DNA from 3 places in the Sinorhizobium sp. GQ132 genome. Region 2 is predicted to be linked to each of the others. Evidence: riboswitches for the same ligand, from Rfam matches in the RefSeq annotation. Region 2 holds a riboswitch; each other region holds the start of a gene.
What was found. A riboswitch is a leader RNA that binds a small molecule or an ion and turns the genes downstream of it on or off. The one in region 2 is predicted to bind cobalamin.
Positions count from the first base shown of each region.

Region 1 (9,716 bases), on a different contig from region 2:
ATCGGCAGGCCGCCGGGGTTGGCCTCGGTTTTCAGCATGAGCGGCGGCACCGCGCCGATCAGCGCCACCTTCGCCACGCGCCCGGTGCCGTGCCGGCCGACGTAGCGGGTAACCTCGCCGCCGCCTGTCGAATGCCCGACAAGGATCACGTTGCGCAAGTCCAGCGCCTCGATCAGTTCGGCAAGGTCGTCGGCGTACTGGTCCATTGTGTTATTGTCCCACACCTGGTCCGAACGGCCGTGGCTGCGGCGGTCGTGGGCGATGACGCGATAGCCCTTGTTTGCAAAGAAGACCATCTGCGCATCCCATACGTCGGCCGTGAGCGGCCAGCCATGGGAGAAGAGGACGGGTTGAGCATTGCGCGAGCCCCAGTCCTTGTAGAAGATGCGGGTGCCGTCCCTGGTGGTGATCGTAGCCATTTTCTTCATCCTTTCAGCGGGTTGGAAGACTGCCGGGTGGGGTGCCGTACTTGCCGCGCCCCGTGCTTGAAGATTTAGGCCGATTGCGAAATGATCGGGATTGGCGGATCGGACATTAGGCGGGCCGAAACCGACAAAGAGGGGCGACATGGCGAAGGGACGAGCACTGCCAGCGAGAGCCGAGATCGGCCTCATGCTTTATCCGGGTTGCCAGATGGCGATGGTCCACGGCATGACGGATCTCATCGGCATAGCCGGTCAATTCTCCGCCGAGCGCGGCGGACCGGTGGCGCGAGTCAGTCACTGGCGGCTTCAGGACGACGGCTGTCTTGCACGATGTTTCGACACCCATCCCGAACTCGGGTCCCGGGAGGCGCCGGAGATCCTGCTTGTCCCCGGCCGGCTGACGGGACCGATGGAAGCAGAGGAGGCAGCGCCCTATGCGCGCTGGCTGCTCGACCGGCATGCCCAGGGGGCGACGCTGGCATCGACTTGCGGCGGGACTTTCGTGCTTGCGGCGACGGGCCTGCTCAAGGGTCGCCCGGCGACGACGCACTGGCTGTTCGCCAACGCCTTCCGCGATCGTTTCCCCGACGTCCGGCTCGATCCGGACAAGATCGTCATCGAGGACGGCGACATCATCACAGCCGGCGGCCTCATGGCGTGGACGGACCTCGGCATGCGCCTCGTGGACCGCCTGTTCGGTCCGACGGTGACGGTCGAGACCGGGCGTTTCCTGCTCATCGATCCGGCCGGACGCGAGCAGCGGCACTATTCCAGCTTTTCGCCGCGTCTCAATCACGGCGACGAGGCGATCCTCAAGGTGCAGCATTGGCTGCAGGCGCGCGAGGCCCGCGCCGTCAGTGTCGCGGAGATGGCCAAAGTGGTGGCGATGGAGGAGCGCACGTTCCTGCGCCGTTTCAAGGCGGCGACAGGTATGAAGCCGATCGAATATGCGCAGCATCTGCGCGTCGGCAAGGCGCGTGAGCTCCTGGAGTTCACCAAACGCTCGGTCGAACAGATCGCCTGGACCGTCGGCTATGAGGATGCGGCAGCTTTCCGCAAGCTGTTCCATCGCATCGTCGGGCTGTCGCCGGGCGACTACCGGCACCGTTTCGCCGTAGCGGCTGCCGGATAGTCTGCGCGCAGGACGGCGGCGTGCCGGCGTCGCTTTTTTCGCGCCCGCGGCTGCGGAACAAAATTTCTTCTGAAGAATTAACAGGTGTCGCTTCTGTCCCCCAGCGACATTCAGGACCCCAACCTGTTGCAGTGCCCGCGTCGTCCCCTGCGCGGGCACTCGCATGTCTGCGAAACGATTCCGCCCGCCCCCGGTTGACGACGCAAGCGGGACCCCGCAAAGCGCGAGGCCCCGCCTCAAGTGTCGCTGAAAAGATCTAGGTCCTTGTATAGGTGGGAAGCCAGGAAGCTAGAGTGCCATCCGCGCCCATCTATAGGACCTTGGTCCGACCCCCTAAGGGCAAAGGTCCTAGGCCCGTTGCCAGCTGAGTCTCAGGGTACATATTGCAGCATTCGCGCCGCGGGAGCCTGGAGCGGAACAGTGTGCGGTCTGCCGCCGGCATTTCTGCTCTGGCTCCTTGCACGATCACGTTCCATGATTTTGGGTCGACGGGGCCTAAAGTCATCGTGATCTCGGCAGGGGAACAACTCAACGATGGATCTCTCCCATGGCATTGTCGGATTACGGACGGAACAACACTGTCTCTGAAACCTGTTTCAGGACGCTCACCCACCCGTTGACGAACCTGATCTGCATTATCGTCGCCGTGTCGATCGCCGTTTTCGCGAGCGTACCGACAGGCATTCCCCCATACGTGCTCGCGCCCATCGGTTTCATGCTGGTGATCCTGATTCTTGCAGAAATTGCATCTAGATTGAAGGCGCGCTCCGCAAGACGGGACGCCACGGTTGGCCGCTCGGAATCGGCCGCCGGAGGCTGGCAGGCCGGGGGAAACGGTTGGAGCCTGACATTGCAACGCAAACGCGGCCTGACGGGAGGAGCGGCTCGGTCGAATATCGCCGCCGCCGCAAGGGGACGCGCGGCCGACAGCTGCCGCCGCTGAAATCGAACCTAAACGCCAAGCGCCGCGCGTCGCCGGACGCGTGGGCGCTTGCGCAGGAATTTGTCCGAAACCAGCGAAAGGCGGATTGTCGCCGATTGCTGCGGGGCACCGGGCAAGATCCGCCCGCATCGGCGAAGTTCTCGATTGCGCTTCCACAAAATCAATCATTTAGAGTTAGCCGATCTCTTGCTAGTGTAACGCCGCGGCCCCTTTCCGGAGGAACGGTCTTCCGCGCCAGATTTGAATGATTGGGAGGAATCTCTGTGAATCGAACATTGAAACGCGCCGCCATCGCGGCGATCGCAAGTGCGTCCATCGCCGTTTCCGCGGCTTCGACAGGCGCAGCCGAGTTCATCAACGTCCTGACTGGCGGCACTTCCGGGGTGTACTACCCGCTCGGCGTCGCGCTTTCGAAGATCTATGGCGACAAGATCGAGGGCGTACGCACGCAGGTGCAGGCGACCAAGGCTTCGGTCGAGAACCTCAACCTCTTGCAGCAGGGGCGCGGCGAGATCGCCTTTTCGCTCGGCGATTCGGTCAAGCTTGCCTGGGAAGGCAATACGGATGCCGGTTTCAAGGCACCGCTCGACAAGCTGCGCGGTATCGCCGCCATCTATCCGAACTATATCCAGATCATGGCGTCGAAGGAGTCGGGCATCAAGACCGTCGCCGATCTCAAGGGCAAGAGCCTTTCCGTCGGCGCACCGAAGTCGGGCACGGAATTGAACGCCCGGGCGATCCTCGGCGCCGCAGGCATGAGTTATGACGACCTCGGCAAGACCGAATACCTGCCCTTCGCCGAATCGGTGGAGCTGATGAAGAACCGGCAGCTCGATGCGACGCTGCAGTCGGCCGGCCTCGGCGTCTCTTCGTTCAAGGACCTGGCGACCTCGCTCGACGTGCAGATGGTCGCCGTCCCCGAAGAGATCGCCACCAAGCTCGGCGCGCCTTACATCGCCGCGACCGTCCCCGCCGGCACCTACCAGGGGCAGGACAGCGATGTGCAGACGGTCGCCGTCGTCAACTTTCTCGTCACCCATTCGGAGGTTTCCGACGAAACCGCCTATCAGATGACGAAGCAGCTCTTCGAGAACATCCCCGCCCTGACGGCGGCTCACAAGGCGGCGGAGAATATCCGCATCGAGGATGCGCTCAAGGGAATGCCTATTCCTCTGCATCCGGGGGCGGAGCGCTACTATAAGGAAAAGGGTCTGCTCTGACCCATGTCGCCCGAAACCGTAAAGCGGTTTTAAGGCGACAGGCAGACACCCTGAAGCGCGTCGCGGAATTCGGTTGAATGCGACGGGCTTCAGGAATTCGGGGGAGGAATCATGATCCAAAATACCAATGAACAAAGCGCAACTGCGTCGGCCGAACTGCACCGGCACGACGCGTTGACCCGGGCGTTTCCGGCGACATGGGACGGACGGATCCTGTTTGCCATCGCGCTTGCCTTTTCAGTGTTCCAGATCGCCACCGCGGCGCATCTCGTCGATTTCGCGAGCCAGATCGTGCGCGTGGTGCACGTCGGCTTTGTCACGGTTCTCGTCTTTCCCCTGCTGGCGACGCTCGCAGGCCGCGGCACGGTTGCAAAAATCTTCGCCTGGAGTCTTGCTTTCCTCGGTGCAGCGGTCGCCTTTTACCAGTGTTACGAATATGCGGAACTCTTGGTGCGTGCCGGCGATCCACTGCCGCGCGACATCTTCTTCGGGGTCGTCGCGCTCGCCGTCGTCTTTGCCGCGGCCTGGGCGCTGATGGGGCCGGCCCTGCCGATCATTTCCGGCGTGTTCCTGGCCTATTGCCTTTTGGGTGAGTATCTGCCGCCGCCGTTCGACCACCGCGGCTACGACTTTTCGCAGGTGATCGACCATATGGCCTATGGCACGGAAGGCATCTACGGCATCCCGACCTTCGTCTCCTCGACCTATATTTTCCTTTTCATCCTGTTTGGCGCCTTCCTCGAAAAGGCCGGCATGATCCGGCTCTTCAACGATGTCTCGTTGAGTTTGGTCGGCGACAGGCGCGGCGGAGCCGCGAAGGTGGCGATCATTTCTTCGGGCCTGATGGGCACCATTTCGGGCTCCGGCGTCGCGAATGTCGTCACGACCGGGCAGTTCACCATCCCGCTGATGAAAAAGTTCGGCTATCGGGCGGCCTTTGCAGGCGGCGTCGAGGCAACGGCCTCGATGGGCGGGCAGATCATGCCGCCTGTCATGGGCGCGGTCGCCTTCATCATGGCCGAGACGCTCGGCGTCGAATATTACGAGATCGTCAAGGCGGCGGTCATACCGGCGATCCTCTATTTCGCGTCGGCCTTCTGGATCGTCCATCTCGAAGCCGGCAAGTACGGGCTGCTCGGCCTGCCCAAGGACCAGCTGCCTTCGGCCAAGGCGGCAATCCTCGAACAATGGCATCTGATCCTGCCGCTCGCCGCGCTCGTCTGGCTGCTGTTCTCCGGCTATACGCCGCTTTTCGCCGGTACGGTCGGCCTCGCCTTCACCGGCCTTCTGATCCTCGGCAGTTCGCTCGCGCTCGGCCTTCCCGCCGGTGTCATACGCATCATCTTCTGGGTCGGCCTCGGGCTGGTGGCGGCCGCCTTCTTCCAGTTCGGCATCGGCATGATCGTCGCAGCGCTGGCGCTGCTGATTGCCGGCAACGCCTTCCTGAAGGGCGGCCGGGAGACCCTGGTGATATGTCGAGACGCGCTTGCCGAAGGGGCGAAGACGGCCCTTCCTGTGGCGATCGCCTGCGCGCTCGTCGGCGTGATCATCGGTACGATGACGCTGACCGGAGCGGCCAATACCTTCGGCCAGTTCATCGTCTCGGTCGGGGGCAAAAGCCTGTTTCTGTCGCTGCTTCTGACGATGGTCACCTGCCTCGTGCTCGGCATGGGCATACCGACGATCCCGAACTACATCATCACCTCGTCGATCGCCGGGCCCGCGCTTCTGGAACTCGGGGTACCGCTTATCGTCAGCCACATGTTCGTCTTCTATTTCGGGATTCTTGCCGACCTGACCCCTCCGGTGGCGCTCGCCTGCTTCGCGGCAGCACCGATCGCGCGTGAAGGCGGGCTGAAGATCTCGATCCAGGCGATCAAGGTGGCGGCGGCCGGGTTCGTCATCCCGTTCATGGCCGTTTATTCGCCGGCGCTGATGCTGCAGGATGGCGGCGCGATGGCCGCATCGGTGGGCTATCCGGTTGCCGTCGCCTATATCGTCGTCAAGACCGGTCTGGCGATCGCGCTCTGGGGTGCCGCCGTGGTGGGCTTCGCCGCAGTCCGGCTCGGGGTTTTCGAGCGGGTGCTCGCGGCCGCGGCCGCCTTCACGTTGCTGGCGGCGCTGCCGATCACCGATGAGGTTGGCTTCGCACTCTCCGCGGTCTTCGCCTTCGTGACCTGGCGGCGCGCCCGCCAAGCTGGCCGGCAGACGGCGAAAACGGCATGAGCGCGCTGGCCTGCATCATCGGCGGCAAGGCTGTCGCCGTTGCTGCGGGCGTCTTCACCCTTGGCTGGACCCATTCGGTCGAGAAGACCGAATGGCAGGAGCGTTGGGCCGTCACGGCCGAGGGTCTCGTTCTCGAGGAGGCGCGCGTGCAGGGTTCGGGGGCGGGAATGGAGCCGGGAGACAATGCCCGTCGCCAGGGCCGCTGGTGGGTCTGGAAGCCCGACCTGCCGCCGCTTCCCGAGCTGGTCCTGGCCGCCTCCGGAGCGACCGTCTCCGGCTGGACGCTTTGCGACACCGGCGGCTGCCGCGAACTCGCGGCGCAAAGCCGGGAACCAATCGTCCTGCGGCCATGCGATGGCCCAAAGCCATAATGGCCGATGCCGATCTGGCGGCACCGGTTGAAGGCTCATCGGAACGGTCCGGTGCGCTTATGAAATGTTATTACATAACTTTTTGTTGACGAGCGTAATAACATAACATATTGAACCCCTGTGCAGCGGCGTCGCGTTTCACCTTGACCGGAGGCTGCATTCTAAATTAACTGAGCCTGACGGTTCCCCTACCCGTGAGGTGGAGGGGATTAATAGGGAACACGGTGCGGACGACCCAAGAGGGACCAAAACCGTGGCTGCCCCCGCAACTGTAAGCGGATCGTCGTTCATCCTCGTGGCGCCCAGGCGCCAGCCACTGCGCGTTGCGCGGGAAGGCAGATGAGCGATTTCTGTCCGTGAGCCAGGAGACCTGCCGTCAAATCAGATCCAACGTCACGGGCGGGGATGCCCGGAACAGGAGCAAGCCATGACCATCTTTCGCGCCTTGCGGCGCACGCTTTCGTCAGTTTCCCCGAGATCCAGCCGTCACACGTCCGATCGAACCCGATCGGCAGACTGACGATCACGGCCGCATAGCGGCCTCACATTCGGGGACCATTCATGAACAGCTTTTGGAAACGACCGCTCATTGTCGGTCTCATCACCTTTTCCGCAGGCGCAGCGGCTCTTGACCGTCCCGCCTTCGCTGCCGAGACGATCTATCCGCTGACACTCGAGAACTGTGGACGGCAGATCACCTTCGACAAGACGCCGACGCGCACCGTCTCGATCGGCCAGAGCAGCACCGAGATCCTCTATCTGCTCGGCCTTGCGGACAAGGTCGCCGGCACCGCCCTCTGGGTCGGCCCCGTCCTTGAAGGTTACGAGGAGGTCAACGCCAAGGTCGAGCGCCTGGCAGACAACGATCCGAGCTTCGAAAGCGTGCTTGCCAAGAAGCCGGACATGGTGGCGGTGCAATTTCAGTGGCAGGTCGGCCCGGAAGGCGTGGTTGCGCGGCCGGAGCAGTTCGAGGAGCTCGGCATTCCGGTCTACACATCGCCTTCGGATTGCACCGGCAAGGAGAATTCGGCGGCGAGCGACGGCGTGCGCCGGCAGGTCTTCACCATGGATCTCGTCTATCGGGAAATTCGCGAGCTGGCGCAGATTTACGATGTTCAGGACAAGGGCGAGAAGGTCGTGGCCGAGCTGAAAAGCCGAGAAGAGGCGGCGCGCGCCAAGGTCGCCTCGGCCGGGGACAAACTCTCGGCGGTCTTCTGGTTCTCCAGCGCTGCCGATGCCGACCCCTATGTCGCCGGCAGGAACGGCGCGCCCGGCTACATAATGGCGGCCCTCGGCATCGAAAACATCATCGACACTGAAGACGAATGGCCGACGGTCGGCTGGGAAACCATCGCCAAGTCCGAGCCGACCATGATCGTTGCCGGCTCGATGGAGCGTCGACGCTATCCGCTCGACAGCCTCGACGCCAAACTCGAATTCCTGAAGACCGATCCCGTGGCGAGCCTCATGCCGGCAGTCGCCAAAGGCTATGTGTTCGACATGGATGCGCAGGCGATGAACCCGACGATCCGTACGATCGAAGGCATCGAAGCGCTGGCGGATGCCATCGTCGAAGCCGGACTTGCCCCCAAGGCTGGGCCGGCTTCCAAGGGTGGGTTCGGCAAGTGAGCCGCGTGCTGACTCTGGCCGGGCGAACGGGGACGGGACGCGTCGGCGCGGCTATCGCCGCGCTCGTGATCCTGTTCTCGGCGCTCTGGATGGGCGCTGCGATCGGCGAGACGGCGATCCCGTTCAAGACCGTTGCGCAGGCGGTCGCGAATCGGCTGTGGAACGCCGGCTATCCGCTGGCCCCGATCGACGAGGGCATCATCTGGAGCTACCGACTGAGCCGGGCGGTCGTGGCCGCTTCCTGCGGGGCGGCGCTTGCGCTCTCCGGCGCCGTGCTGCAATCGCTGCTGCGCAATCCGCTCGCCGATCCCTATATTCTCGGCATCTCCGCCGGCGCCTCGACAGGCGCGGTCAGCGTCGCCATCCTCGGTGTGGGTGCCGGGATGCTGACGCTGCCGCTCGGCGCCTTCATCGGCGCGCTGGTCGCTTTCCTCCTGGTGAGCCTGCTGGCGGTGAAGGCCGGCCGCGGCACCGCGGCGATCATCCTGGCAGGTGTGGCGGGGTCACAGCTCTTCAACGCACTGACCTCTTTCATCGTCACCAAGGCGGCCACGGCCGAGCAGGCGCGCGGCATCATGTTCTGGCTGCTCGGCAACCTTTCGGGCGTGCGCTGGCCGGATGCCTGGCTCGCCGTGCCGGCGACGCTTCTCGGTCTCGTCGTCTGTCTCTGGCATGCCCGTCCCCTCGACGCGTTTACCTTCGGGTCGGAATCGGCTGCCTCGCTCGGCATCTCGGTCAGGCGAACCTATTTCGCGCTCGTCGGCGTCTCGGCGATGATGACGGCGGTGATGGTATCCATCGTCGGGTCGATCGGTTTCGTCGGCCTCGTCATCCCCCATGCGGCCCGCATGCTCGTCGGCGTCCGTCACGGTGTCCTGCTGCCGGCAGCGGCGCTCATCGGCGCCGTGTTCATGATCCTCGCCGACATACTGTCGCGCGTTCTCATTCCCGGCCAGGTCCTGCCGATCGGCGTGATCACGGCGCTCGTCGGCGCTCCGGCCTTCGCATTGATACTCGGACAAAGGAGGGACCGCGCATGACGCTTTCGGCGCGCGGGGTTTCATGGTCGGCCGGCGGGGTGGACATACTGAAGGAGGTCTCCCTCACGGTCGAGACGGGAGAGTTCCTCGGCATCATCGGCCCGAACGGTTCCGGCAAGACGAGCCTGATGTCGCTCATATCGGGCATCCGCAAGCCGAAGAAGGGGGAGGTGCTACTGGACGGTTCCCCGATCGGGACGCTCGGCCGCCGCACGGTCGCGCAAAGGCTCGCTCTGGTCGAGCAGCAGGCCGAGACCGGCGAGAGGATCACCGCGCGCCAGGCGGTCGAGCTCGGCCGCACGCCCTATCTCGGGCCGCTTTCGCCCTGGTCGCCGGAGGACGATGCGATCGTCGAGGCGGCGCTCGAAAACGTGGATATGGCGCATCTTGCCGATCGCCTGTGGCACACGCTCTCCGGCGGCGAGCGGCAAAGGCTGCACATTGCTCGGGCGCTGGCGCAGCAATCGAAGATCCTGCTTCTGGACGAGCCGACCAACCATCTCGACATCGGTCATCAGATCAGCCTGCTCGACCTCGTTCGCCGCCAGGACCTGACGGTGGTCGCAGCGCTCCACGATCTCAACCACGCCGCTATGTTCTGCGACCGGATCGCGGTGATGCAGGCCGGCCGGCTGGTGGCGCTCGGGCCCCCGCGGGAGGTACTGACGGTCGAGCGCATCCGCGCGGTGTTCGGGATCGAGGTCGAGGTCGAGCACGACTTCGACGGAAG
Region 1 covers NZ_JCAXDX010000001.1:779,460-789,175, forward strand. The annotation lists gene AC6CIG_RS03520 (alpha/beta fold hydrolase) at 1-419, opposite strand, end outside; gene AC6CIG_RS03525 (GlxA family transcriptional regulator) at 568-1,557, shown strand; gene AC6CIG_RS03530 (hypothetical protein) at 2,105-2,500, shown strand; gene AC6CIG_RS03535 (TAXI family TRAP transporter solute-binding subunit) at 2,776-3,720, shown strand; gene AC6CIG_RS03540 (TRAP transporter permease) at 3,832-5,946, shown strand; gene AC6CIG_RS03545 (DUF1850 domain-containing protein) at 5,943-6,317, shown strand; cobalamin riboswitch at 6,480-6,709, shown strand; gene AC6CIG_RS03550 (ABC transporter substrate-binding protein) at 6,879-7,946, shown strand; gene AC6CIG_RS03555 (FecCD family ABC transporter permease) at 7,943-8,986, shown strand; gene AC6CIG_RS03560 (ABC transporter ATP-binding protein) at 8,983-9,716, shown strand, end outside.
Region 1: linked by a shared signal. The riboswitch ahead of AC6CIG_RS03550 (ABC transporter substrate-binding protein) and the one ahead of AC6CIG_RS09370 (aromatic ring-hydroxylating oxygenase subunit alpha) in region 2 are both predicted to bind cobalamin.

Region 2 (9,716 bases):
TGCTTCATGCGGCCGGGGGTCTCGCGTGTCGCACAATTCCTGCGGCGCCGAGAGAGACCTACTGCGGCTGGACGCTAGCGGGAGCTATTTAAGAAGCGATTAAAATTGATCCATGCAAAGTCGCGATGGCCGGAAGCGACCTGGCGAATTGCCGCCTACCGGCGCATGAAGGCCTCGAACGCGGCGCGCGCCTCGGCGCTGTTCAATTGCGCGGCAAAATGCTTCGCCTCCTCCTCGATCCGGGCAAGCACATCGCTGCGATCGCCGCGAATGAGGTCGCGGGCGATGCGCAGCGCTTCCGGCGGTTTTTTTGCCAGGCGCGCCGCAGCTGAAAGCGTTTCCCCTTCGACGGCGGTCTCTTCCACGATCTTCCAGATCAGCCCGGCCTCGCGCGCACCGGCCGCGTCGAGCGGCTCGCCGGCTGCAAGCAGGGCAAAGGCGCGCTGATGGCCCATGATGCGCGGAGCGCTCAGGCTCGAGGCCGCTTCCGGAACGAGCGCCAGATCGACGAACGGGGTCTTGAACACCGAGCGGGCCGAGGCGACCGTCAGGTCGCAATGGAGGTGGATCGTCGTGCCGATGCCGATGGCCAGTCCGTCTACGCCGGAAACGATCGGTTTCGTCGCGCCGGCAAGCGCCCGCAGGAAATCCAAAACCTCGTCCCCCATGCTGCCCCCCATGGCGAAGGCGAGGAAGTCGGCCATGTCGTTGCCGGCCGAGAAGCACCCTTCCGTTCCGAGGAATGCCATCGCGCGTATGGCGGGATCCGTTCCGGCAATGGTCAGCGCCTCCGTCATCCTGGCGTACATCTGGCGCGTGATGGCGTTCTTCTTCTCCGGCCGATTGAACCGGATAAGCTGAACGCCGGGATAGGCTTCCGGCCGTTCGACGAGCACGTGGTCGGTCATGGGTTTCCCTCAGTCGAGTATGGAACGGGCTGCGGCGAGACTTTCCGCCCCGTTGACGACACGGTCCTTGAGCGCGCTCGTCTCCGAGAGCAGGTTTTCCGCTGCGAAGCGGCAAAGCGCAACGCGCCGGTCCTGCCGCCCGTCACCGGCTTCGGCAAGGCCGCCTTTGGCGAGATAGACTCCGGTCAGCACGAGGCCGAACAGGCGCTGATAGGCGGTCGCGCCGGCGAGCGCCTCGGCAAGCTTTCCGTCGCGAAGCCTCGAAAGCAGCCAGTCGGTCGCCCCTTCGAGATCCGCAACCGCCGCATCGAGCCGTGCGGCTGTCTCGCCGAAACCTTCCCTGTTCGACGCGGCAGCGGCAGCGGCGACCTCTCGGAGTTCGGCGATGAAGCCGCGCACCTGTGCGCCATCGGAGAGCGTCAGCTTGCGGGTGACGAGGTCGATCGCCTGAATGCCGTTGGTGCCCTCGTAGATCGGCGCGATTCGGGCATCGCGGAGATAGCGCGCGGCCCCGGTCTCCTCGATGAAGCCCATGCCGCCATGGACCTGAATGCCCATCGAGGCGACGTCGACGCCGGCGTCGGTGGCGAAGGACTTGGCGATCGGCGTCAGCAGGCTCGAACGCTCCTGCCAGTGGCGGGCTCCCTCCCCTTGCGCGGCATGCGCCATGTCGACGGCGTGGGCGCAGGCATAGGCGATGGCGCGCGATCCCTGCGTCAGCGCTTTCATCGTCAGCAGCGTGCGGGCGATATCCGGATGCTCTATGATCGGACTCATGCCGTCGCCGCTCCACCCCGGCGCGCGGCCCTGCGTGCGCTCCTTGGCGTAGGCGATCGCCTTCTGGGTGGCGGCCTCCGCGATGGCGACGCCCTGCATCCCGACCGCGAGCCGCGCATTGTTCATCATCGTGAACATGCAGGCGAGACCGCGGTTTTCCTCACCGATCAGATAGCCGATCGCCCCCTTCTCGCCGCCGAATTTCCCGTCGCCGTAGATCATGGTGCAGGTCGGCGATCCGTGGATGCCGAGCTTGTGCTCCAGCGAGTGGCAGAAAACGTCGTTGCGCTCGCCAAGCGAACCGTCCTCGTTGACGAGGAACTTCGGCACGAGAAACAGCGAAATGCCCTTCGTCCCGGATGGCGCATCGGGCAGCCGCGCGAGTACCAGATGGACGATATTGTCGGTGAAATCGTGCTCGCCCCAGGTGATGAAGATCTTCTGCCCCAGGATGCGATAGGTGCCGTCGCCGCGGCGCTCGGCGCGGGTCTTCAGCACGCCGAGGTCCGAGCCGGCATGCGGCTCGGTCAGGTTCATGGTCCCCATCCATTCGCCCGAAACCATCTTCGGCAGGAAGGTCGCCTTCAGAGCGTCGGTGCCGTGCTTCTCGAGCGCTTCGATGGCGCCCATGGTAAGCGTCGGCGCAAGGGCGAAGGCCATCGAGCCGCTGTTCCACATTTCCATGGCGGCGACGTGCAACATGTGCGGCAGGTTCTGCCCGCCGAAAGCTTCCGGAGCCGTCAGGCCGTTCCAGCCGCCTGCGATCCAGTTGCGGTAAAGCTCCCGCCAACCCTCCGGCGTCTTGACGGCGCCATCGACGAGCCGCGACCCCTGCCGGTCGCCCGCCTCGCCGAGCGGCGCCACTTCTTCCGAGGCGAAGCGCCCGGCCTCGCCGAGGATCGCATCCACAAGGTCCTCGCCGAGTTCGCCGAACGTTCCGGCGTCGAGAACCTCGGACAGGCCGGCGACGTGTTTCAGGGTGAATGCGATCTCGTCGACCGGTGCCTTGTACATGGTGCTCCTCCCCTGCGTCCGCGGCCAATCCCCGCCGGCCCTCATTCGATGCGCGGCAGACTAATGGATTTTACGTGAACGTCAACGTCAACCGACCGGAGCCGGAGCGCAACTGCGCGCCCCGACGAACGCGCAGCTATGACGAACGCTCAGCTATAGGGAGAATAGCACTGCCGGCGGGGGCCGTTATAGGGCTGATAGCTGTTGTCGTAAGCCCTGTAGGAGCGGTAGCGATCATAGCACCATTGGACATGCCGGCTGCCGTAGCGCACCGGCGGGCGAACGGCGGGACGGCGCTCGATCACGATGCCGGGTCGGAAGGCAGCCCCCGGGTACCACCAACCGCGGTAATAGCGATAGCCGGGCCGCTGATAGCGGTACCCACGATAGCCGTTATAGTAATAGAAGTCGCCATACCGATAATAACCGCGCCGCGGCGCGTACTGAACGTCCGTGACGGCGCTCTCGACGGCAACCCGCGGGGGCAGAGGCGTGAAAGCCTGAGACGGCACCGCCGATGCCGCCAGCGTCATCGCTGCAAGCGCGCCCGAAAGCCATTTCAGTGACATCATTTCCTCCTGCCTTCGATTTCATGTACAACCGGCCCTTGCAAGGGCGACATACCAAGACTAGGGCAGAAGTCGCAGGAAGCAACCGTCGCGCGCGGATGCAGCAAAGGAAAAATCCCTCCGTCGATACAATCCTGGGCGGAATCGGGCCGTCGACTTTGCCTCTTGGGGTCGGTGTACAGAAGCGTCCGCCTCGCGCAGATTGAGGCCGGGGCTGAGATTTACGACCTCTTAACTCTAAGTCGGCAATCTCAGAGAATGGAAAAGCGGGGAATCTCGATCATAGGGATGATCTTGCGCCTGGCGGTCCTGATGGGCCTGACCTTCGCGGCGGCGAACGCACGCGCGAGCGAAGTCGAGCCGTGGAAAGAGCGGCGGAACGCCCTCATCGTCGACGCTTACGAGCTGAACAGCATCGACTGGGAGGCCATGCTGAAGGACAAGCGGATAGCGGGCTTCATCGCGAAGGCTTCCGACGGCCTGCCGGAAAGCTACACCTGTACCGGTGACCACGGCGGCGATACGGTTGCGCACTGCAAGACGATGTGGCGCAAATATGCGGTCAGCCGGGAGCTCTATCAGACGCGCCGGATGATCGCGCGCTCGCATGGCCTGCTCTGGGGCGCCTATCATCTGGCAAGGCCCGGCAACCCCGTCGATCAGGCGAACCACTTCATCGATTATGCCGATCCGCGCGACGACGAGCTGATGGTGCTGGATATCGAAGGGATCGATCCGGAAAAATACATGTCGCTCGAAGACGCTGCAATCTTCGCCGGCCATGTGAAGGCCCGGACGGGGCGCTATCCCGTCCTCTATACCAACCACGCAACCGCGAAACACATTGCCGCCAACCGCTTCAAGCATCGGCTTCTAGCGCGTCTTCCGCTCTGGTATGCGCGCTATAAGCCCGATATCCGCAAAGTCTTTCCGATGGGAAACTGGGACCGCTACGCGCTCTGGCAATTCTCGTCGGCGCATAATTGCGGAAAGAAGCGTTGCCCCTATCGGGTGCCCGGCACCCTCGACGATATAGACGTGAATGTCGCAGCGATGAGTGCATCGGCACTGAAGAGAATCTGGCCCCACGGCGCGCTTCTTCCGGAGAAGCCGCCGGCGCTCACCGTTATCGCCTCGGCCACCGTCGGTACGATCCCGGCGTTGAATGCAAGTGCAACGGCCGCCCTTTCGCGGCCGCTCGTGATAAGCCGCGCCGAGGCGGAGAGCGGATCAGGGGCGGGCGCCGACGAGACGGTTACCGGCTCCATCGCCGTCAGGGCCGCCGAGGCACGCCTGCCCTACCAATCCGAGCGGCGGTAACTCAGGCCTCGATCTGGACGTCGCTTGTCGGCCGCGAACAGCAGGCGAGGATGTAGCCCTCCTCGATCTCATCGTCGAGAATGCCGCCATTGTGGTTCATCTCGACATCGCCGGCGATCTTCATCACCCGACATGTTCCGCAGATGCCGCCCTCGCAGGCGGCCCCGATCCTGACGCCGTTGGCCCGGGCCGTCTGCAGAATCGTCTGGCCGGGAACGGCGGTCGCCTCCTTGCCGCTCATGGTAAAGGTCACCCGCGCCGCACCGGCCCCGGCATCGGCCGCCGGCCCCGCCCGAATTGCAAGCTCCTCGGCCGCCGGCGCCGCGGCGGGCTGGAAGCTCTCCTGGTGATAGCCGGCCATGTCGAAGCCCGCCGATTCCAGCATTGCCCGAACATTGCCCATGAACGGCTCGGGCCCGCAGCAGAAAACGGTTCTTTCCATGAAATCCGGTGCGAGCATCGGCAGCTTCGCCGCGTCGATGCGCCCGCGCAGACCATGCCAGCCATGTCGCGCCTCATGCCCCTCCACGAGGAAGCCGAGATTGAGCCGCGGCATCTGACGCGCGAGAACTTCGAGCTCCGTTCTGAAGAGGAGATCGTCCGGGCGGCGGGCGCAGGAAATGAAGGTGACATCCGTTTCCGGTGCGCAGTCGGCCATCCAGCGCGTCATCGACATCATCGGCGTGACGCCCGACCCCGCTGAAATGAAGAGATACTTTTCACCGGGATGACGGACGAAGCTGAAATCGCCGAGCGGCCCGAACGCCTTGAGCATCATGCCCGGCTTCAGATTGTCGAACATCCAGCGGGTGCCGATGCTTCCCGGCTGCGCCTTGACCGTGACCGCGACCGAAAGGGGGCGCGAGGGCGAGGATGACAGCGTATAGGTGCGCATCACCGGCTCGGCTGAGACGGGCAGTTCGAGCGTCACGAACTGCCCGGGCAGGTAGCGGAACCAGGCCGGCTTGTCGGAGCGGAAGGTGAAAGTCATCACGTCGGCGGCTTCGGCTACGGCCGACGTGCACTCCAGCATGTGCTGACGGTCTCTCCAGGGATCGAGCTCGTCGAAATGGTGAAAGGAGCGAGGCATTTCCATGGTCATGCCACCCGCGAGAGCTGCGCGGCCCCGCCCTGAAGGCGGTCCAGCATGAAGCTCGAATACCACTCGACGAACTGCATGACGCCGCCCTCGTGTTCGGCCGAATATGGACCCGGCTCATAGGCCGGCGAGCGGATCCCGAACGCGTTTTCCTCGACTATCTGCCGGTCCTGGTCGTTGGTCTCCGTCCAGACGTGCGTCAGCTCGTCTATCGTATAGTCGACGCCCTCCACCGCATCCTTGTTGACCAGCCATTTGGTCGTAACCTGTGTCAGTTCCGGCCCGAGCGGCAGAACGCGGAAGGTGATCGCATGATCGCCCAGAATGTGGTTCCAGGTCGTCGGATAATGGAAGAGGAGCAGCGTGCCGATGCCATCGGCGTCGAGCCCGGCGGAGAGCTGCCTGCGTACGGCCTTCTGTCCGGACATCGTATAGCTCTCGGCGCCGTTGATCAGCGGCATTCTCGTCATGCGGAACTGGCCGGTGGGCGCAATCCTGAAAGCGCTCGGAAGGCCCGCCGCCTCGCATTTCTGCCAATGGGCGCCGATTTCCGGGTCGTTCATCGCCCCCTGGACACCGGTTACGGTCGGCGCTTCGGGATAGGTACGGCAGAGTTCCGGGTGATTGGCGGCGCAGTGGTAGCACTCGCGATTGTTCTCCCAGACCAGCTTCCAATTGCCCTTCTCGACGATGGTGCTCTCGAAGGCGACCTTCGTTTCCCCTAGGCGGTGCGGCGCGAGATAGGCCGCGACCGTCTCGCGGAACGGCCGGAAGTCCATCGGTTGTTCGGCAAGGCTGATGAAGATGTAACCGCCGACGGTTTCGCAGTGGATCGGCTTAAGACTGTGTTCGGCCGGGTCGAAGCCCTCGGGCATCTGCCGCGCGAAGAGCAGGCGGCCGTCGAGCTCGTAGGTCCACTGGTGGTAGGGACAGACGAGTTTGGCGGATGAGCCTTTGTGCTGCGTGCAGACGCGCGAGCCGCGATGGCGGCACGAATTGTGCAGTGCCCGCACCGCGCCCTGTCTGTCTCGAACGATAACGACCGGGTAATCGCCGACCTGCACCGTGAAATAGTTCCCCGGCCGCGGGACTTCACAATCATGGCCGATGAACAGCCAATCCTTGTACCAGATCTGCCCCAGGTCCTGGCGATAATAATCAGGATCGACGTAGAAGGCGCGGTCGAGGCTGTAGCCATCGCGACGGGTCTTCAGCTTGCGCAGCATTTCGGTCTGAATTTCCATGCCCTTATCCTCGTTTTCCGCCGTTTCGGAGAGGCAGGACTGGAACCCGCGCCGGCCGTATGGACCCGCAACGCAATTGGCTCCGATCCGGCTGCCCGCCGCAACCAGCTACGGTCTGTTTCTGCTTCAAGGCTGGTTTCCGGGCTCTGGAGCTGTCCGCAAGGGACCTGCCCGGCGCCTTCCCGGACGCGGTGTCCAGTGGCCTTCTGCCGTGGCTGTTCGCTCCACCACCGTTGCGGGGGCAGCGCCGGGATTTGACCGGCTTCCCAATTCTCCGCCTTCCCTTCGAGGCAGCACCTTGAGTGTCCTCATCTAAGCCTGAGGGCCGGTCCGGCAACTGCCAATAGACGACATCCGATTCCAGAAAGACGACAGCCATTCGCGGCGTAATCGGCACGATTGGCAGACGGATATTATCCATAACAAACAAGGAAGTAGGTGAATCTACGCGCAGCCGGCGGATTTTTCGGCAGCGCCGTTCATAGCGCGAAGGCGACTGGCCATTTTACGACACGGCCCACCGACACAAGGTCTGATCGATGCCCGCACGGCCGCAAACGAACCAATTCGTTAACTGTGATGATTTACGTTCGCTACCATCAACCCGCTTGCGGACAGGACGGCGCGACGACGCCCATGGCAAAACTCCGATATTACGACGCTGCCGACAAGATGCCGGTCGCACCGGCGAAAGCCAAGGCTCACACCGAGTTCCTGCGGACCGGCCGGATCGATAGACGCCGGTGGATGGCGAACGAGCGGCAGTATCTGAGTTATGCCGAGGTTGCGCAGCAGACGGCGCGGAAGCTGACGACGGCGGGCGAGACGACCCACAGCCGAATCAACGGGTTTCATGCCTCGATGCAGTTCCCGAAGATGGTCTTCCATCGCACGCTCGCCAACAGTCCGCATCTCGGCTACTGCCACGTGACCGCCGCGAAAACCTGCCTCGCAAAGGGACATGAGATCACCTGGTCCTTTTATCTCGCGAACTTCTTCTGCGACCTCGGGAACGAGACCCATTTCTTCGACCGTATCCAGCCGGGCTATTCGCGCATGTATTTCGCCGTCGCGATCGAGCCCGATGCCGGCGAAGGACGGATCGTCGTCAACCGCAACGTGCGCGGCAACGGCCTGATTTTCCGGACGCAGGATCCGAAGGTGGCGCTGAAGAACGTGCTGATGCTCGGCGCACGCGACGAAGCCTTGCGGCGGATCATTCGCAGCCTTTGACCAAGAAAATCGTTCTGTTTTTGCAATCGCTCCGTTAAGGAAGCGACGGAAAGGATCAGAACGCCATGGCCGAGATCATCGACACGCGCATCGAACCGGAGCGGGCAATCGAGACGGCTTGCGCAGTTCTTTCGGACGGGGAACCCGTGGCGATCCCCACGGAGACCGTATACGGCCTTGCTGCCGATGCCACGACCCCCGATGCGATCAGCCGCATCTACGAGATGAAGGGGCGGCCGCGGTTCAATCCGCTGATCTGTCACGTCTCCGATCTGGCGATGGCGGAGGCGCATGTGACCTTCGATCCGGTTTCGAGACGTCTGGCCGAGGCTTTTTGGCCTGGCCCCCTCACGCTGATCCTGCCGCAGCGGCGGGAAAGCACCGTGCACACGCTCGCATCCGCCGGTCTCGATACGCTCGGAATTCGGATGCCCGACGGCTTCTCGCGTCGGGTGATCGCCCGATTCGGACGGCCTTTGGCGGCGCCGAGCGCCAACACCTCGGGCAAGATCAGTCCCACCAGTGCGGCCCATGTGCAGGCGGATCTCGGCTCCAGGCTGAAGCTCATCCTCGACGCAGGCCCGGCCGCGATCGGCCTTGAATCGACCATCGTCAAGGTCGAGAACGGAAAGCTGCGGCTGCTGAGGCCCGGGGGGCTCGACGCGGCAGAGATCGAAGCTTTGACAGGGCTCCCCATCGAGCGCCCTGAGACCGCCGGCGCCGTCATCGAGGCGCCCGGCATGCTCGCCTCGCATTACGCTCCCGGTGCCGCTGTGCGGCTCGATGCCGATGAGGTCCGGAAAGGAGAAGCCCTCATCCGCTTCGGCGGAAAGGCACTTCCCGGTGAAGGCGATGCCGCGATCGTCCTGGATCTCAGTCCGGGCGGCAGCCTGCGGGAAGCCGCGGCCAATCTTTTCGATTATATGAAAAAGGCGGATGCCAGCGGCGCCGCGACCATCGCTTTCGGCCCGATCCCGAGCGTGGGGCTCGGCGAAGCGATCATCGACCGGCTGCAGCGCGCGGCCGCGCCGCGGGGCTGATGGCCACCGGCACGCTTGAAGCAACCACGTGATCCGAGGCAGGGCCATGACCACCATACTTCCATCTCCCGAACTCATCGCCTCCTTCGTCGACATCGTCGGGCCCGGCAATGCCCTCACCGCACCCGCCGACACGGCCCCCTACCTGGTCGAGTCCCGCGGGCTCTATCACGGCACGACGCCGCTCGTGCTCAGGCCCGGCTCCGTCGAGGAAGTTTCGCTGGTCATGCGGCTTGCGAGCCAGACCCGAACGGCAGTCGTGCCGCAGGGCGGCAACACCGGACATGTGGCCGGCCAGATTCCGCGCGAGGGCAGAGCCGACGTGGTCCTTTCCCTCGAGCGGCTGAACCGCATCCGCGACATCGACCCGGTCGGCAACGTGATCGTAGCCGATGCCGGTTGTATTCTGGCGGATATCCAGAAGGCCGCCGATGACGTGGACCGGCTTTTTCCCCTGTCACTCGGCTCGGAAGGCTCTGCCCGGATCGGCGGCAATCTTTCGACCAATGCCG
Region 2 covers NZ_JCAXDX010000003.1:224,279-233,994, reverse strand. The annotation lists gene AC6CIG_RS09395 (crotonase/enoyl-CoA hydratase family protein) at 156-908, opposite strand; gene AC6CIG_RS09390 (acyl-CoA dehydrogenase family protein) at 918-2,699, opposite strand; gene AC6CIG_RS09385 (BA14K family protein) at 2,849-3,268, opposite strand; gene AC6CIG_RS09380 (glycoside hydrolase family 25 protein) at 3,527-4,588, shown strand; gene AC6CIG_RS09375 (FAD-binding oxidoreductase) at 4,590-5,690, opposite strand; gene AC6CIG_RS09370 (aromatic ring-hydroxylating oxygenase subunit alpha) at 5,687-6,931, opposite strand; cobalamin riboswitch at 7,045-7,247, opposite strand; gene AC6CIG_RS09365 (DUF6656 family protein) at 7,568-8,164, shown strand; gene AC6CIG_RS09360 (L-threonylcarbamoyladenylate synthase) at 8,230-9,204, shown strand; gene AC6CIG_RS09355 (FAD-binding oxidoreductase) at 9,251-9,716, shown strand, end outside.

Region 3 (9,716 bases), on a different contig from region 2:
CGAAGAGGCCGATTACCGCGCTTGCATGCTGGGCTTTCGCGATTACGTCAACAAGAACGGTTTCAGGAACGTTGTCCTGGGCCTGTCCGGCGGCATCGATTCGGCGATCTGCACGGCGCTTGCGGTGGATGCGTTGGGCGAGGAGCGGGTTCGCACGGTCATGCTGCCCTACCGCTACACCTCGCGCGAGTCGTTGCAGGATGCCGAGGCATGCGCCAAGGCGCTCGGCTGCCGCTACGACATCGTTGCGATCGAAGAGCCGGTCGAGGGCTTCCTCAGCGCGCTCTCCGACACGTTCGAGGGAACCGAGGCGGGCATTACCGAGGAAAACCTTCAGAGCCGTACGCGCGGGACGATCCTGATGGCGATCTCCAACAAATTCGGCTCCATGGTGGTGACGACGGGCAACAAATCCGAAATGTCGGTCGGTTACGCCACGCTTTATGGCGACATGAACGGCGGCTTCAATCCGATCAAGGATCTCTACAAGATGCAGGTTTACGCGCTGGCACGCTGGCGAAACGGCACCGTTCCGCCGGGAGCGCTGGGTCCGTCAGGCGAAGTCATTCCGCAGAACATCATCGACAAGGCGCCGTCGGCCGAACTCCGCCCCGACCAGACGGACCAGGATTCGCTGCCGCCTTATCCGGTGCTCGACGACATTCTCGAATGCCTGGTCGAGAAGGAAATGAGCACGGAGGAGATCGTCGCGCGCGGGCATGAAGAGGCAACCGTTCACCGGATCGAGCACCTGCTCTACATCGCCGAATACAAGCGCCGCCAGTCGGCGCCGGGCGTGAAGATCACCAGGAAGAATTTCGGCCGCGACCGGCGTTATCCCATCACCAACCGCTTCCGCGACAGGGGGTAATCATGCGCAGTTCGGTGGAGATCTTCGACATCGCGACCGGCGATACGCGCGTCGTCTGGCAGACGGAGCGGCTGGTCGAGGCACCGAACTGGTCACCCGACGGAAAATTCCTCATCATCAACGGCGACGGCAGGCTTTATCGGCTTGGCTTCGACGGTTCCGAGCCCACGGAGATCGATACCGGCTTTGCCCGGCGCTGCAACAACGATCACGGAATTTCGCCCGACGGCAGCACGCTCGTGATCAGCGACAAGACGGAATTCGGCAGTTCGGCAATCTATCTCCTGCCGGCAGAAGGCGGCACGCCGCGGCTCGTCACACGCAACCTGCCGTCCTACTGGCACGGTTGGTCGCCCGACGGGCGCATGCTGGCCTATTGCGGAATCCGCGATCAGGTCTTCGACATCTACACGATTCCGGTCGAAGGTGGGGAGGAACGCCGCCTGACGCAGGGGCAGGGCCGCAATGACGGGCCGGACTGGTCTGCGGACGGGGAGTGGATCTATTTCAATTCGAGCCGTACCGGCCGCATGCAGATCTGGCGGGTGAGGCCGGACGGCGAGGATCTACAGCGTATCACTGACAGCCCCTACGGCGACTGGTTTCCGCATCCTTCGCCGGACGGCAGGCACCTGCTCGTGCTCTCCTATGACGGCGATGTCTTCGATCACCCGCGCGATCTCGACGTGCGCCTCCGCCTGATGGATGCGGACGGCGGCAATGCGCGCGTACTGTTGGAACTCTTCGGCGGGCAGGGGACGGTGAACGTCCCGAACTGGTCGCCCTCGGGCACCGCCTTTGCCTTCGTACGCTATCAGCCGGAGGAATAGCCTGCGGGGTCAGACACGCGGCAGGTTGTAAGGGGTGATTACTTCGACGGCGGAAAGATGCCGCTTTTCGGAGGCGCGGAGCGCGCCCCGGCGCTCCATGACCGCGTGGAAAGCCATGCGGACGTCCGTTTTCAGGTCGTGGTGAAGAACGAACTGGACAAGGCCCTGACGCAGGAGCTCCAGATTGTCCTCGTCGAGGTCGTGAGCGACGAAAAGAAGGCAGTCGCGCTGCAACTGTCTGAAGGCGTCTAGCACGGCGCGATTGCCTCCGCCGATCGAATAAGCAGCATTGATCTCCGGATGGCTGCCGATTGCCTTTAGGGCAAGTGCGCCTGTCTCCTCGTTCCGGCCGTGGCCCTCACTGATCTCGATCACGCCGATATGCGGATATTTTTCCCGCAGCACGCGGCGAAAGCCGATCTCGCGTTCCTCTTCGCCGCGAAAGCGGCTGCTCGATATGGTGACCAGCACCGTCGCAGGACGGTCCGCGAAGCGCTCGCCGACCAGGTAGGCCGCGGTTTCCCCGGCAGCGCGGTTGTCAGCCCCGGCATAGGCCGTCCGCGATGAATGCGGCAGATCGGTAACGAGCGTGACGACCGCAACTCCCGCGTTTTCGAGCCGCGCTACGGCGCCGGCAATCTCCGGCACGTCGGGCGCCTTGAGGACTACTCCGTCGGTTCCGCGAAGCCGAATACGGTCGAGCAACTGGCTGATGTCCTGCGGCCGCATGGTCTCGGCGAAATGGAAGCGGGACCGGAAAACGGTAGGCATGAAGGTCGCGGCTTCGCTTTCGAATGCCTTGCGCACCGCTTCGGTGAAGCGTTCCGGTGCCTCCATCACCACGTCGACGGCAAATTTGCGTCCCTGTACTTCAAGGCCGGCCTGCTGCCTCTCGAGTTCACGAATGGCTGCATTGACGCGCATTACCGTTTGCTGGCGCACGCCCCTCCGGCCGTTGAGGACGCGATCGACGGTCGCCGTACTGAGTCCCGCCTGGAAGGCGATGTCCTTGACGAGAAACGGATGTGCCACCTATCCCTCCTGATGGCTTTTTGATGGATTCCTGCTCTATATCAGAAGCGGGCAAGCCGTATAGTCGGATCATCGTCGTCCTTGAGGAGGAGAACTGATGAAGACGGACAATCCCGCGAGAGCGCGTCTGGAACGCGTCTGGCTCAGTGAGGCGGCCTGCGATATCGAGGAATTTCGCGCCGCGGTCGAGCACCGTGTCGGCCTGGCGGACTATCCGCACGCGGCAGACTGCCAGAAGAACGTCCTGATCTATGACAGCGCCCGTCTTATCGGTGATTGCGGCACGCAGGACGGCAGGCGGTCGGTGCTTGCGGAGATCTGCGATGTGCTCGCGACGGGGCCGGGCGTCGCGGTCTTCAAGCGTGCCTTCACCGATACGCATGTGGTCGACGAAGCGAGCCGCATCTTCGATGAGATTATCGAGGAGCAGCACCGCACCAACAGCGGCGGCGGCGATCATTTCGCCAAGCCCGGCGCCAACGACCGGATCTGGAATTCTCTGGAAAAGCACTGCCTGAAGAACCCTGAGAATTTCGCCGCCTACTACGCCAACGCCATCATTGCGCTCGTCAGTGAGGCATGGCTTGGTCCGAGCTACCAGATGACGGCGCAGGTCAATCGCGTCAATCCGGGCGGCGCGTCTCAATCGCCGCATCGCGACTACCATCTGGGCTTCCAGACCTCGGCCGTCATAGAGCAGTATCCGGCGCATGTGCACAGGCTCTCGCCGGTCCTGACGCTCCAGGGCGCGGTCGCTCACTGCGACATGCCGGTCGAAAGCGGGCCAACCCTGTTCCTGCCCTATAGCCAGACGTATCTGCCCGGATATCTCGCTTTGAGACGGCCGGAGTTCCGCGCCTATTTCGAAGAGAACCATGTGCAATTGCCGCTGGAGAAGGGCGATATCGTATTCTTCAACCCGGCACTTTTCCACGCCGCGGGCAGCAACCGGTCTGCGGGAATCAAGCGTGTGGCCAATCTTCTGCAGGTATCCTCCGCCTTCGGCAGGGCGATGGAAACGGTGGATCGCGAACACATGTGCGCCGTGCTCTTTCCGGCTCTGAAAGTCCTTGCGGCCGGCGGCAAGCTCACGCAGGACGAAATTGCCCATGCGGTTGCCGCGTGCGCCGAAGGTTATTCATTCCCGACCAATCTCGATCGTGATCCGCCGGTTGGCGGTCTGGCGCCCAGGACGCAGGCGCAGCTGATGCACCAAGCGCTTGCCGGCGAATGGAGTGCCGAAGCGTTTGCCGAGGCGCTGGCCGATCAGGCGGCGAGAAAGCTAAGCTAAACCACCTGGCTCAATGCACGGTCACGAAGCCATATTCACCAACATATCAAAGGGAGGAACAGGATGAGCACGGACCACGCACGACTGGACGGGAAGATCGCCATCGTGACCGGTGGCACGCAGGGGCTCGGTGCCGCGATTGCCGCACTCTTTGCCGAACGTGGCGCCGCCGGCATCGTGATTTGCGGGCGCAACGCGGCGAAGGGCGAGGCGAAAGCTGCCGAGATCGCCGCGGCGACCGGTTCGAAGGTCGTCTACGTGCCGGCGGATCTTGAGCGGGTGGAGGACGCCCGAACGGTCGTCGCGGCCTGCGACCGCACTTTCGGCCGGGTCGATGCGCTCGTCAACGCCGCAGCGATTACCGACCGGGGCACGATCCTCGACACCAGCCCGGAACTCTTCGACCGGATGTTCGCGGTCAATGCGCGCGCGCCATTCTTCCTGATGCAGGAGGTGATAAAGGTGATGCGGCGCGAGAAGACGGAGGGCACGATCGTCAATATCGGCTCCATGTCGGCGAAGGCGGGCCAGCCCTTCATCACAGCCTATTGTGCGTCGAAGGGGGCGCTGGAGACGCTGACCAGGAACACCGCCTATGCCGTCCTGCGCAACCGGATACGGGTCAACGGCCTCAACATCGGCTGGATGGCCTCGGAAGGCGAAGACCGGATCCAGCGCGAATATCACGATGCGCCGGCGAACTGGCTGGAAAAGGCGGCGGCGAGCCAGCCCTTCGGCAGGCTCGTAGACCCGGCCGAGGTCGCGCGTGCCTGCGCCTATCTCTCATCGGCAGAATCCGGCCTCATGACGGGTTCCGTCATCTGCTTCGATCAGTCGATCTGGGGTGCCTATGACGCCTCGCCTCATCCGGAGGCACCGCTCTGAAGCTCCCCTCTTGCTCGCCTTGCGTTTCGAGGGGAGCTATGGCCATATGCCGCCGTCAGGTGCCCGCGAAGGCGGGAGAATCGGGAAGCCGGTGCAGTTCCGGCACGTGCCCAGCGCTGTGACGGGGACGTTCGCGCCAAGTCGGTCTGAATCTTTTCAGACCTTTGCCACTGAATCTTCACGTGATTCGGGAAGGCGGCGCGAACGGATGATCCGAAGTCAGAAGACCGGCCTGGCGAGATAGACCGGCCCCGCGCGGACGGCGGGAGGTTTCCGCATTGTTGGGGATCGAACGATGCTGCCTGACCAGAACGGCTGCCTTGCGGCGGCCGGAGCTTTTTCGCCGGACGAGCGCGCCGCCGTCTATCGTGCCATAGAGACGCGCCGCGACGTGCGCGACGAATTCCTGCCCGAACCACTGCCTGAGGATCTGGTCGCGCGACTGCTCGCTGCGGCGCACCAGGCGCCGTCCGTCGGCTTCATGCAACCCTGGAACTTCGTGCTCGTGCGACAGGACGAGACGCGGGAGAAAGTCTGGCAGGCATTCCAGCGCGCCAATGACGAGGCCGCAGAGATGTTTTCCGGCGAAAGGCAGGCGAAGTATCGCTCGCTGAAGCTCGAAGGCATTCGCAAGGCGCCGCTCAGCATTTGCGTGACCTGCGACCGGACGCGCGGCGGAGCGGTCGTCCTGGGCCGCACCCATAATCCGCAGATGGATCTGTACTCGACCGTTTGCGCCGTCCAGAACCTCTGGCTTGCCGCGCGCGCCGAAGGGGTGGGCGTCGGCTGGGTCAGCATTTTCCATGAGAGGGAAATCAAGGCGATTCTCGGGATTCCGGAGCATATCGAAATCGTTGCCTGGCTTTGCCTGGGTTTCGTCGACAAGCTGTACCAGGAGCCGGAACTCGCCGCGAAGGGCTGGCGGCAGCGCTTGCCGCTCGAAGATCTCGTTTTCGAGGAAGGCTGGGGTGTCCGTTAGATCACGATGTTAGGGTCGATCTAAGGCCGACGCGGTTTGTTCGATACCCTCATTCCTGTGCTTGTCACAGGAATCCAGCCAGACCAAGTCCTTGGGCTGAAAGAACCCTTCCCGCGCCGCAGACGCGGCGCTGCTCTCATCCCTGTGACGAGTACAGGGATGAGGTGAGGAGAGATTGCAGTCCTCCGAAAAGTTTCCCACAGCGCCGCGCGTCTTATCAGACGCGCAAAGGTCGCTCCCTAACGGGCTCTGGATCAAGAACATGCGTGATTCTCGCAGAATGCTCGCAACGGCGCCTGTCAATTGTCCTGCAGCGGCTGGTATCGCGGCCCAAGCGGATGCTTGAGGTCGATCGCGCTCTCTTCCTGCGGAAGGAAAGTCGGACCGACGATGCGGACCTTGTTTTTGGTCGGGTCGTAGGGTCGCTCTTCTACCGGCTTGGGCGGCGCCTTTCTCTCGCTGCCGATGGTAATGACCGATGGGCTGACGGCGGTGAGCTTTCCGGCAGAGCCTGTCTTTTGCCTGTTGGCATCCGTTGCGGAATCCGGGATTCCGCAGCCACAGATGCCCGGTGAGCCGACACCGCGCGCCCGGTAGGCAAAGGCCGTTGGGAGGTCGGTGTAGGGCCGGCCGGTCGTTGCCGAAACCATCCGGTCCGCTTCTTCCGTTGCGAGCACATGGTAATAGAGCTCCGTCTCCGCACCCGGGCAGCGCGCGCGGCAGAGATCGGCGTCGCGACCGAAGTCCGCCGGCGTGGCATGCGAGGAGATGGGAAAGAAGGCGCCATCGCATGTTCGTACGCACATGGTTCTGAGGCTGCCGACGAAATCGGGCTCCATGAGCGGAAGCTCTGCCCCGGGGGCGTCGAGCAGAAGCGGATAGGCATCGCTGTCCGGCGGCAGGTCCCTCAGGATGTTCCGGTGAACCTCCGTTTCCCGGGCGGCGGCGCTCGCAAACTCGCCTTCGGCGCTTCCGGTATCCCAGGCCTCGCGCACCCCCGAGCAGTCGTTGAGTTCCATTGCAGCGAGGATACGCCGCCGAACGTCGTCGTCTCCACCGCCGATCAGATGCCTGCGCTGCGCCTTGAGTTGCCGCAGATTCTCCTCCATCCGCGCGATCGTCCCATCGAGTTCGGCGCAAGCCGCCTCGTCATCGCCGCCGATAATGACGACGCTGTCGCTGCTGCATTCCATTCGGCGGCGATCGTTCTTTGCGCGTCGCAGCTCGATGTTCTGGCGGGAGACCGCACCTGTAAAATCGCGCAGGCTGGCATTCGTCGTGAAACCCGTGGGAAGGCCGGCGAGGCGGGCGCTCAGCCGCTCGCAAACGCCGGATGCCGCAGCCGGGTCGGTTGTCGCCAACGCGAGCGGTACGAGAACCGCCGCGATGCGCCGGATCTTGGATGCCACCTTCGGGGACGCGGACACGTGCTTCTTCCTGCCTTGCAGCGGATCGTTGCCGATGTGTCCGCCTTACCGCCTCATCATAGGACCTTGTCGAGATGGTGCAACGGGAAGAGGGCATCTGCGTTAATTTGCAATGCCCTTGAATGGAAAGCAGTGGGCCGTGCGACCTGCACGGCCCGGAATATCGGGTCAGGCGGCGCGTGCCGTTTCGAGCGACATCGGGCGATCGAGGACGGTACCCTCGATGGAGGCCACAGCCTTCATCGTTTCGAGCAGGTTCCTGCTCACCTCCCAGGCAATGGCGACCGCATGGACGGAGCCGATCCTGTGTGGGTCGGCTATGCGCTCCCCCGGGCAACCCATGCGGCGGAACATTCGCTCCAGGAAAACGTCGGTGACCGTGACGATATGGCTGATGCCCGACGCAAGGCTCATTTCGCCCACACCGCACATCAGTTCGGCCGCGGCGATGGTGACCTGGTTCGATGCGCGATCCTGGGAAATTTCGGGATCGATGCAGAAGCGGCTCGATTCCCACACCGACGCACTGCGGATTTCCGGATTGTCCCCGAGCAGGATCGGGAACGTATCGTCCAGCATGTTCGGACCAAGCGTCGGAAGGAGCCTGAGAGAGCCACGAATCTTGCCAGTGTCCGGCGAGTACGACATGACATAGAGCGGATTGGCCTTGTCGTAGTGGTCGATTTCCCAGTCCCCTTCGGTCTTGACGTCCCACTTCAAGAAGTCGTGGAATACGCGCTTACGCAGCCGGAACATCTCGTCGATGGCCTGGGGATGCTGGCTGCGACCGTTTCCGTTCACTATCCTGATCATTTTTCGCTCCATGCGTGATTACGCGATGTAGCGATGCTGTCAGGCTCGGATGACATATGTAACTGTCTATAGTGACAGTTTATTTTCTTGTTTTTTCCCAATAGATTTGTGGGGGAAACTGCGAGTGGCCGGTCCTGTCCCGGGCCGGCAACCCGTCAGATGGTGGGGATCAGAGCATGTCGAACAGCGTGCGCTACGGCTTGCGTGTTGGACACTACATTGAGTTTGCGGCGGGCATTGGTCATGAAGAAACGCACGGTTCGCTCGGATATCCCGAGAATGGTTGCAATCTCCCAGTAGCTCTTGCCGGCCGCCGACCAGGTGAGCACTTCGGTTTCCCGCCCGGTCAGGCGGAGATCGCGCTCGTCGAGCGCCCCGGCCATGGCCGAATGTTCGAGCATGGAGGCGTGGAACAGGTTGGCAGCCAGCTGGAAATCGCGCAGATGACAACGGCGATAGGCGGACCACTCGACCGGCGACATATTGGCACCGATTGCGAGGAGCGCCATGCGGCCTGCAGGCGAGGGGAGCGGCAAGGCCACGCCTTCGGTGGAAAGCCCGATCTCCTCGGCCGCCTCGAAGAGGGGCTCGCATTCCGGAAAGCGGCGCCGCGCTGTCGCCCATTCCACAGGCCTGACACCGCCTAGCGCAAGCTTGAGGATCGGGTCGATCCTGTAAAGCTCCCTGGCGGCGTAGATTTCAGCGGCGTAGGCGCCGAAAGTGTGATGCAGGCGGCAGATTCTCAGACCATCCGGAAGAGACTCCGCCTCCAGATACAGGAGATGCGAGATGTTGAAGGTTCGACGCATCAGGGCGAAGAAGCGCTCGGGGTCGGCGCAACCTCCATATTCCACGATATCCAGCAAATTGAGGACAGCTTGTTGATTAGTCATGCCGTAACACCGAAACTTGCCCCTATAATAAACATGGTTTACGGCGGCCGGTTTTGTCTAGTGCAATATTTCATAAACGGTGCAGTAATCCGGTCTATACAATCTCAGGTTGAGTTTTGAGCCTGATATCGCCAGCGCGGCCGCGTCGTTTCCCTGGAAACAGCGCTTTTCGGCCCTCCATCGCCAATGAGGAGGCGCGCCATCCCTCAGACGGGATGGCTCGATTCGACGACGGCCAGCGCTGCCATGTTGACGACGCCGCGCGAGGTGACGGACGGCGACAGGATATGCGCCGGCAGCGCCGAGCCCAGAAGGATCGGGCCGACATGCAGGCTGTCCGTCATGGTTTTGACCACGCCGAGCGTGATGTTGGCGGCGTCGAGATTGGGGAAGACGAGCAGATTCGCTTCGCCGTTCAGCGTGCTGTCCGGCATCACGCGTTGGCGCAGGACCTCGGAGATGGCGGAATCGCCATGCATTTCTCCGTCCACCTCCAGATCGGGGGCTAGCTCGCGCACGAGCTGCAGTGCGGTGCGCATCTTGAAAGCGCTCTCGGAATCGCGCGAGCCGAAGTTCGAATGGGAGACGAGGGCGGCACGCGGCGTGATGCCGAAGCGGCGGATTTCGTTTGCAGCCATCACCGTCGTCTGAGCGATCTCCTCCGCGCTCGGGCTGAAGCTCACATAGGTATCGGT
Region 3 covers NZ_JCAXDX010000002.1:741,954-751,669, forward strand. The annotation lists gene AC6CIG_RS07620 (NAD+ synthase) at 1-871, shown strand, start outside; gene AC6CIG_RS07625 (TolB family protein) at 874-1,701, shown strand; gene AC6CIG_RS07630 (LacI family DNA-binding transcriptional regulator) at 1,711-2,733, opposite strand; gene AC6CIG_RS07635 (phytanoyl-CoA dioxygenase family protein) at 2,831-4,024, shown strand; gene AC6CIG_RS07640 (SDR family oxidoreductase) at 4,088-4,909, shown strand; cobalamin riboswitch at 4,950-5,159, shown strand; gene bluB (5,6-dimethylbenzimidazole synthase) at 5,205-5,888, shown strand; gene AC6CIG_RS07650 (DUF2865 domain-containing protein) at 6,188-7,315, opposite strand; gene AC6CIG_RS07655 (acyl-homoserine-lactone synthase) at 7,484-8,128, opposite strand; gene AC6CIG_RS07660 (helix-turn-helix transcriptional regulator) at 8,284-9,021, opposite strand; gene AC6CIG_RS07665 (NADP-dependent malic enzyme) at 9,228-9,716, opposite strand, start outside.
Region 3: linked by a shared signal. The riboswitch ahead of bluB (5,6-dimethylbenzimidazole synthase) and the one ahead of AC6CIG_RS09370 (aromatic ring-hydroxylating oxygenase subunit alpha) in region 2 are both predicted to bind cobalamin.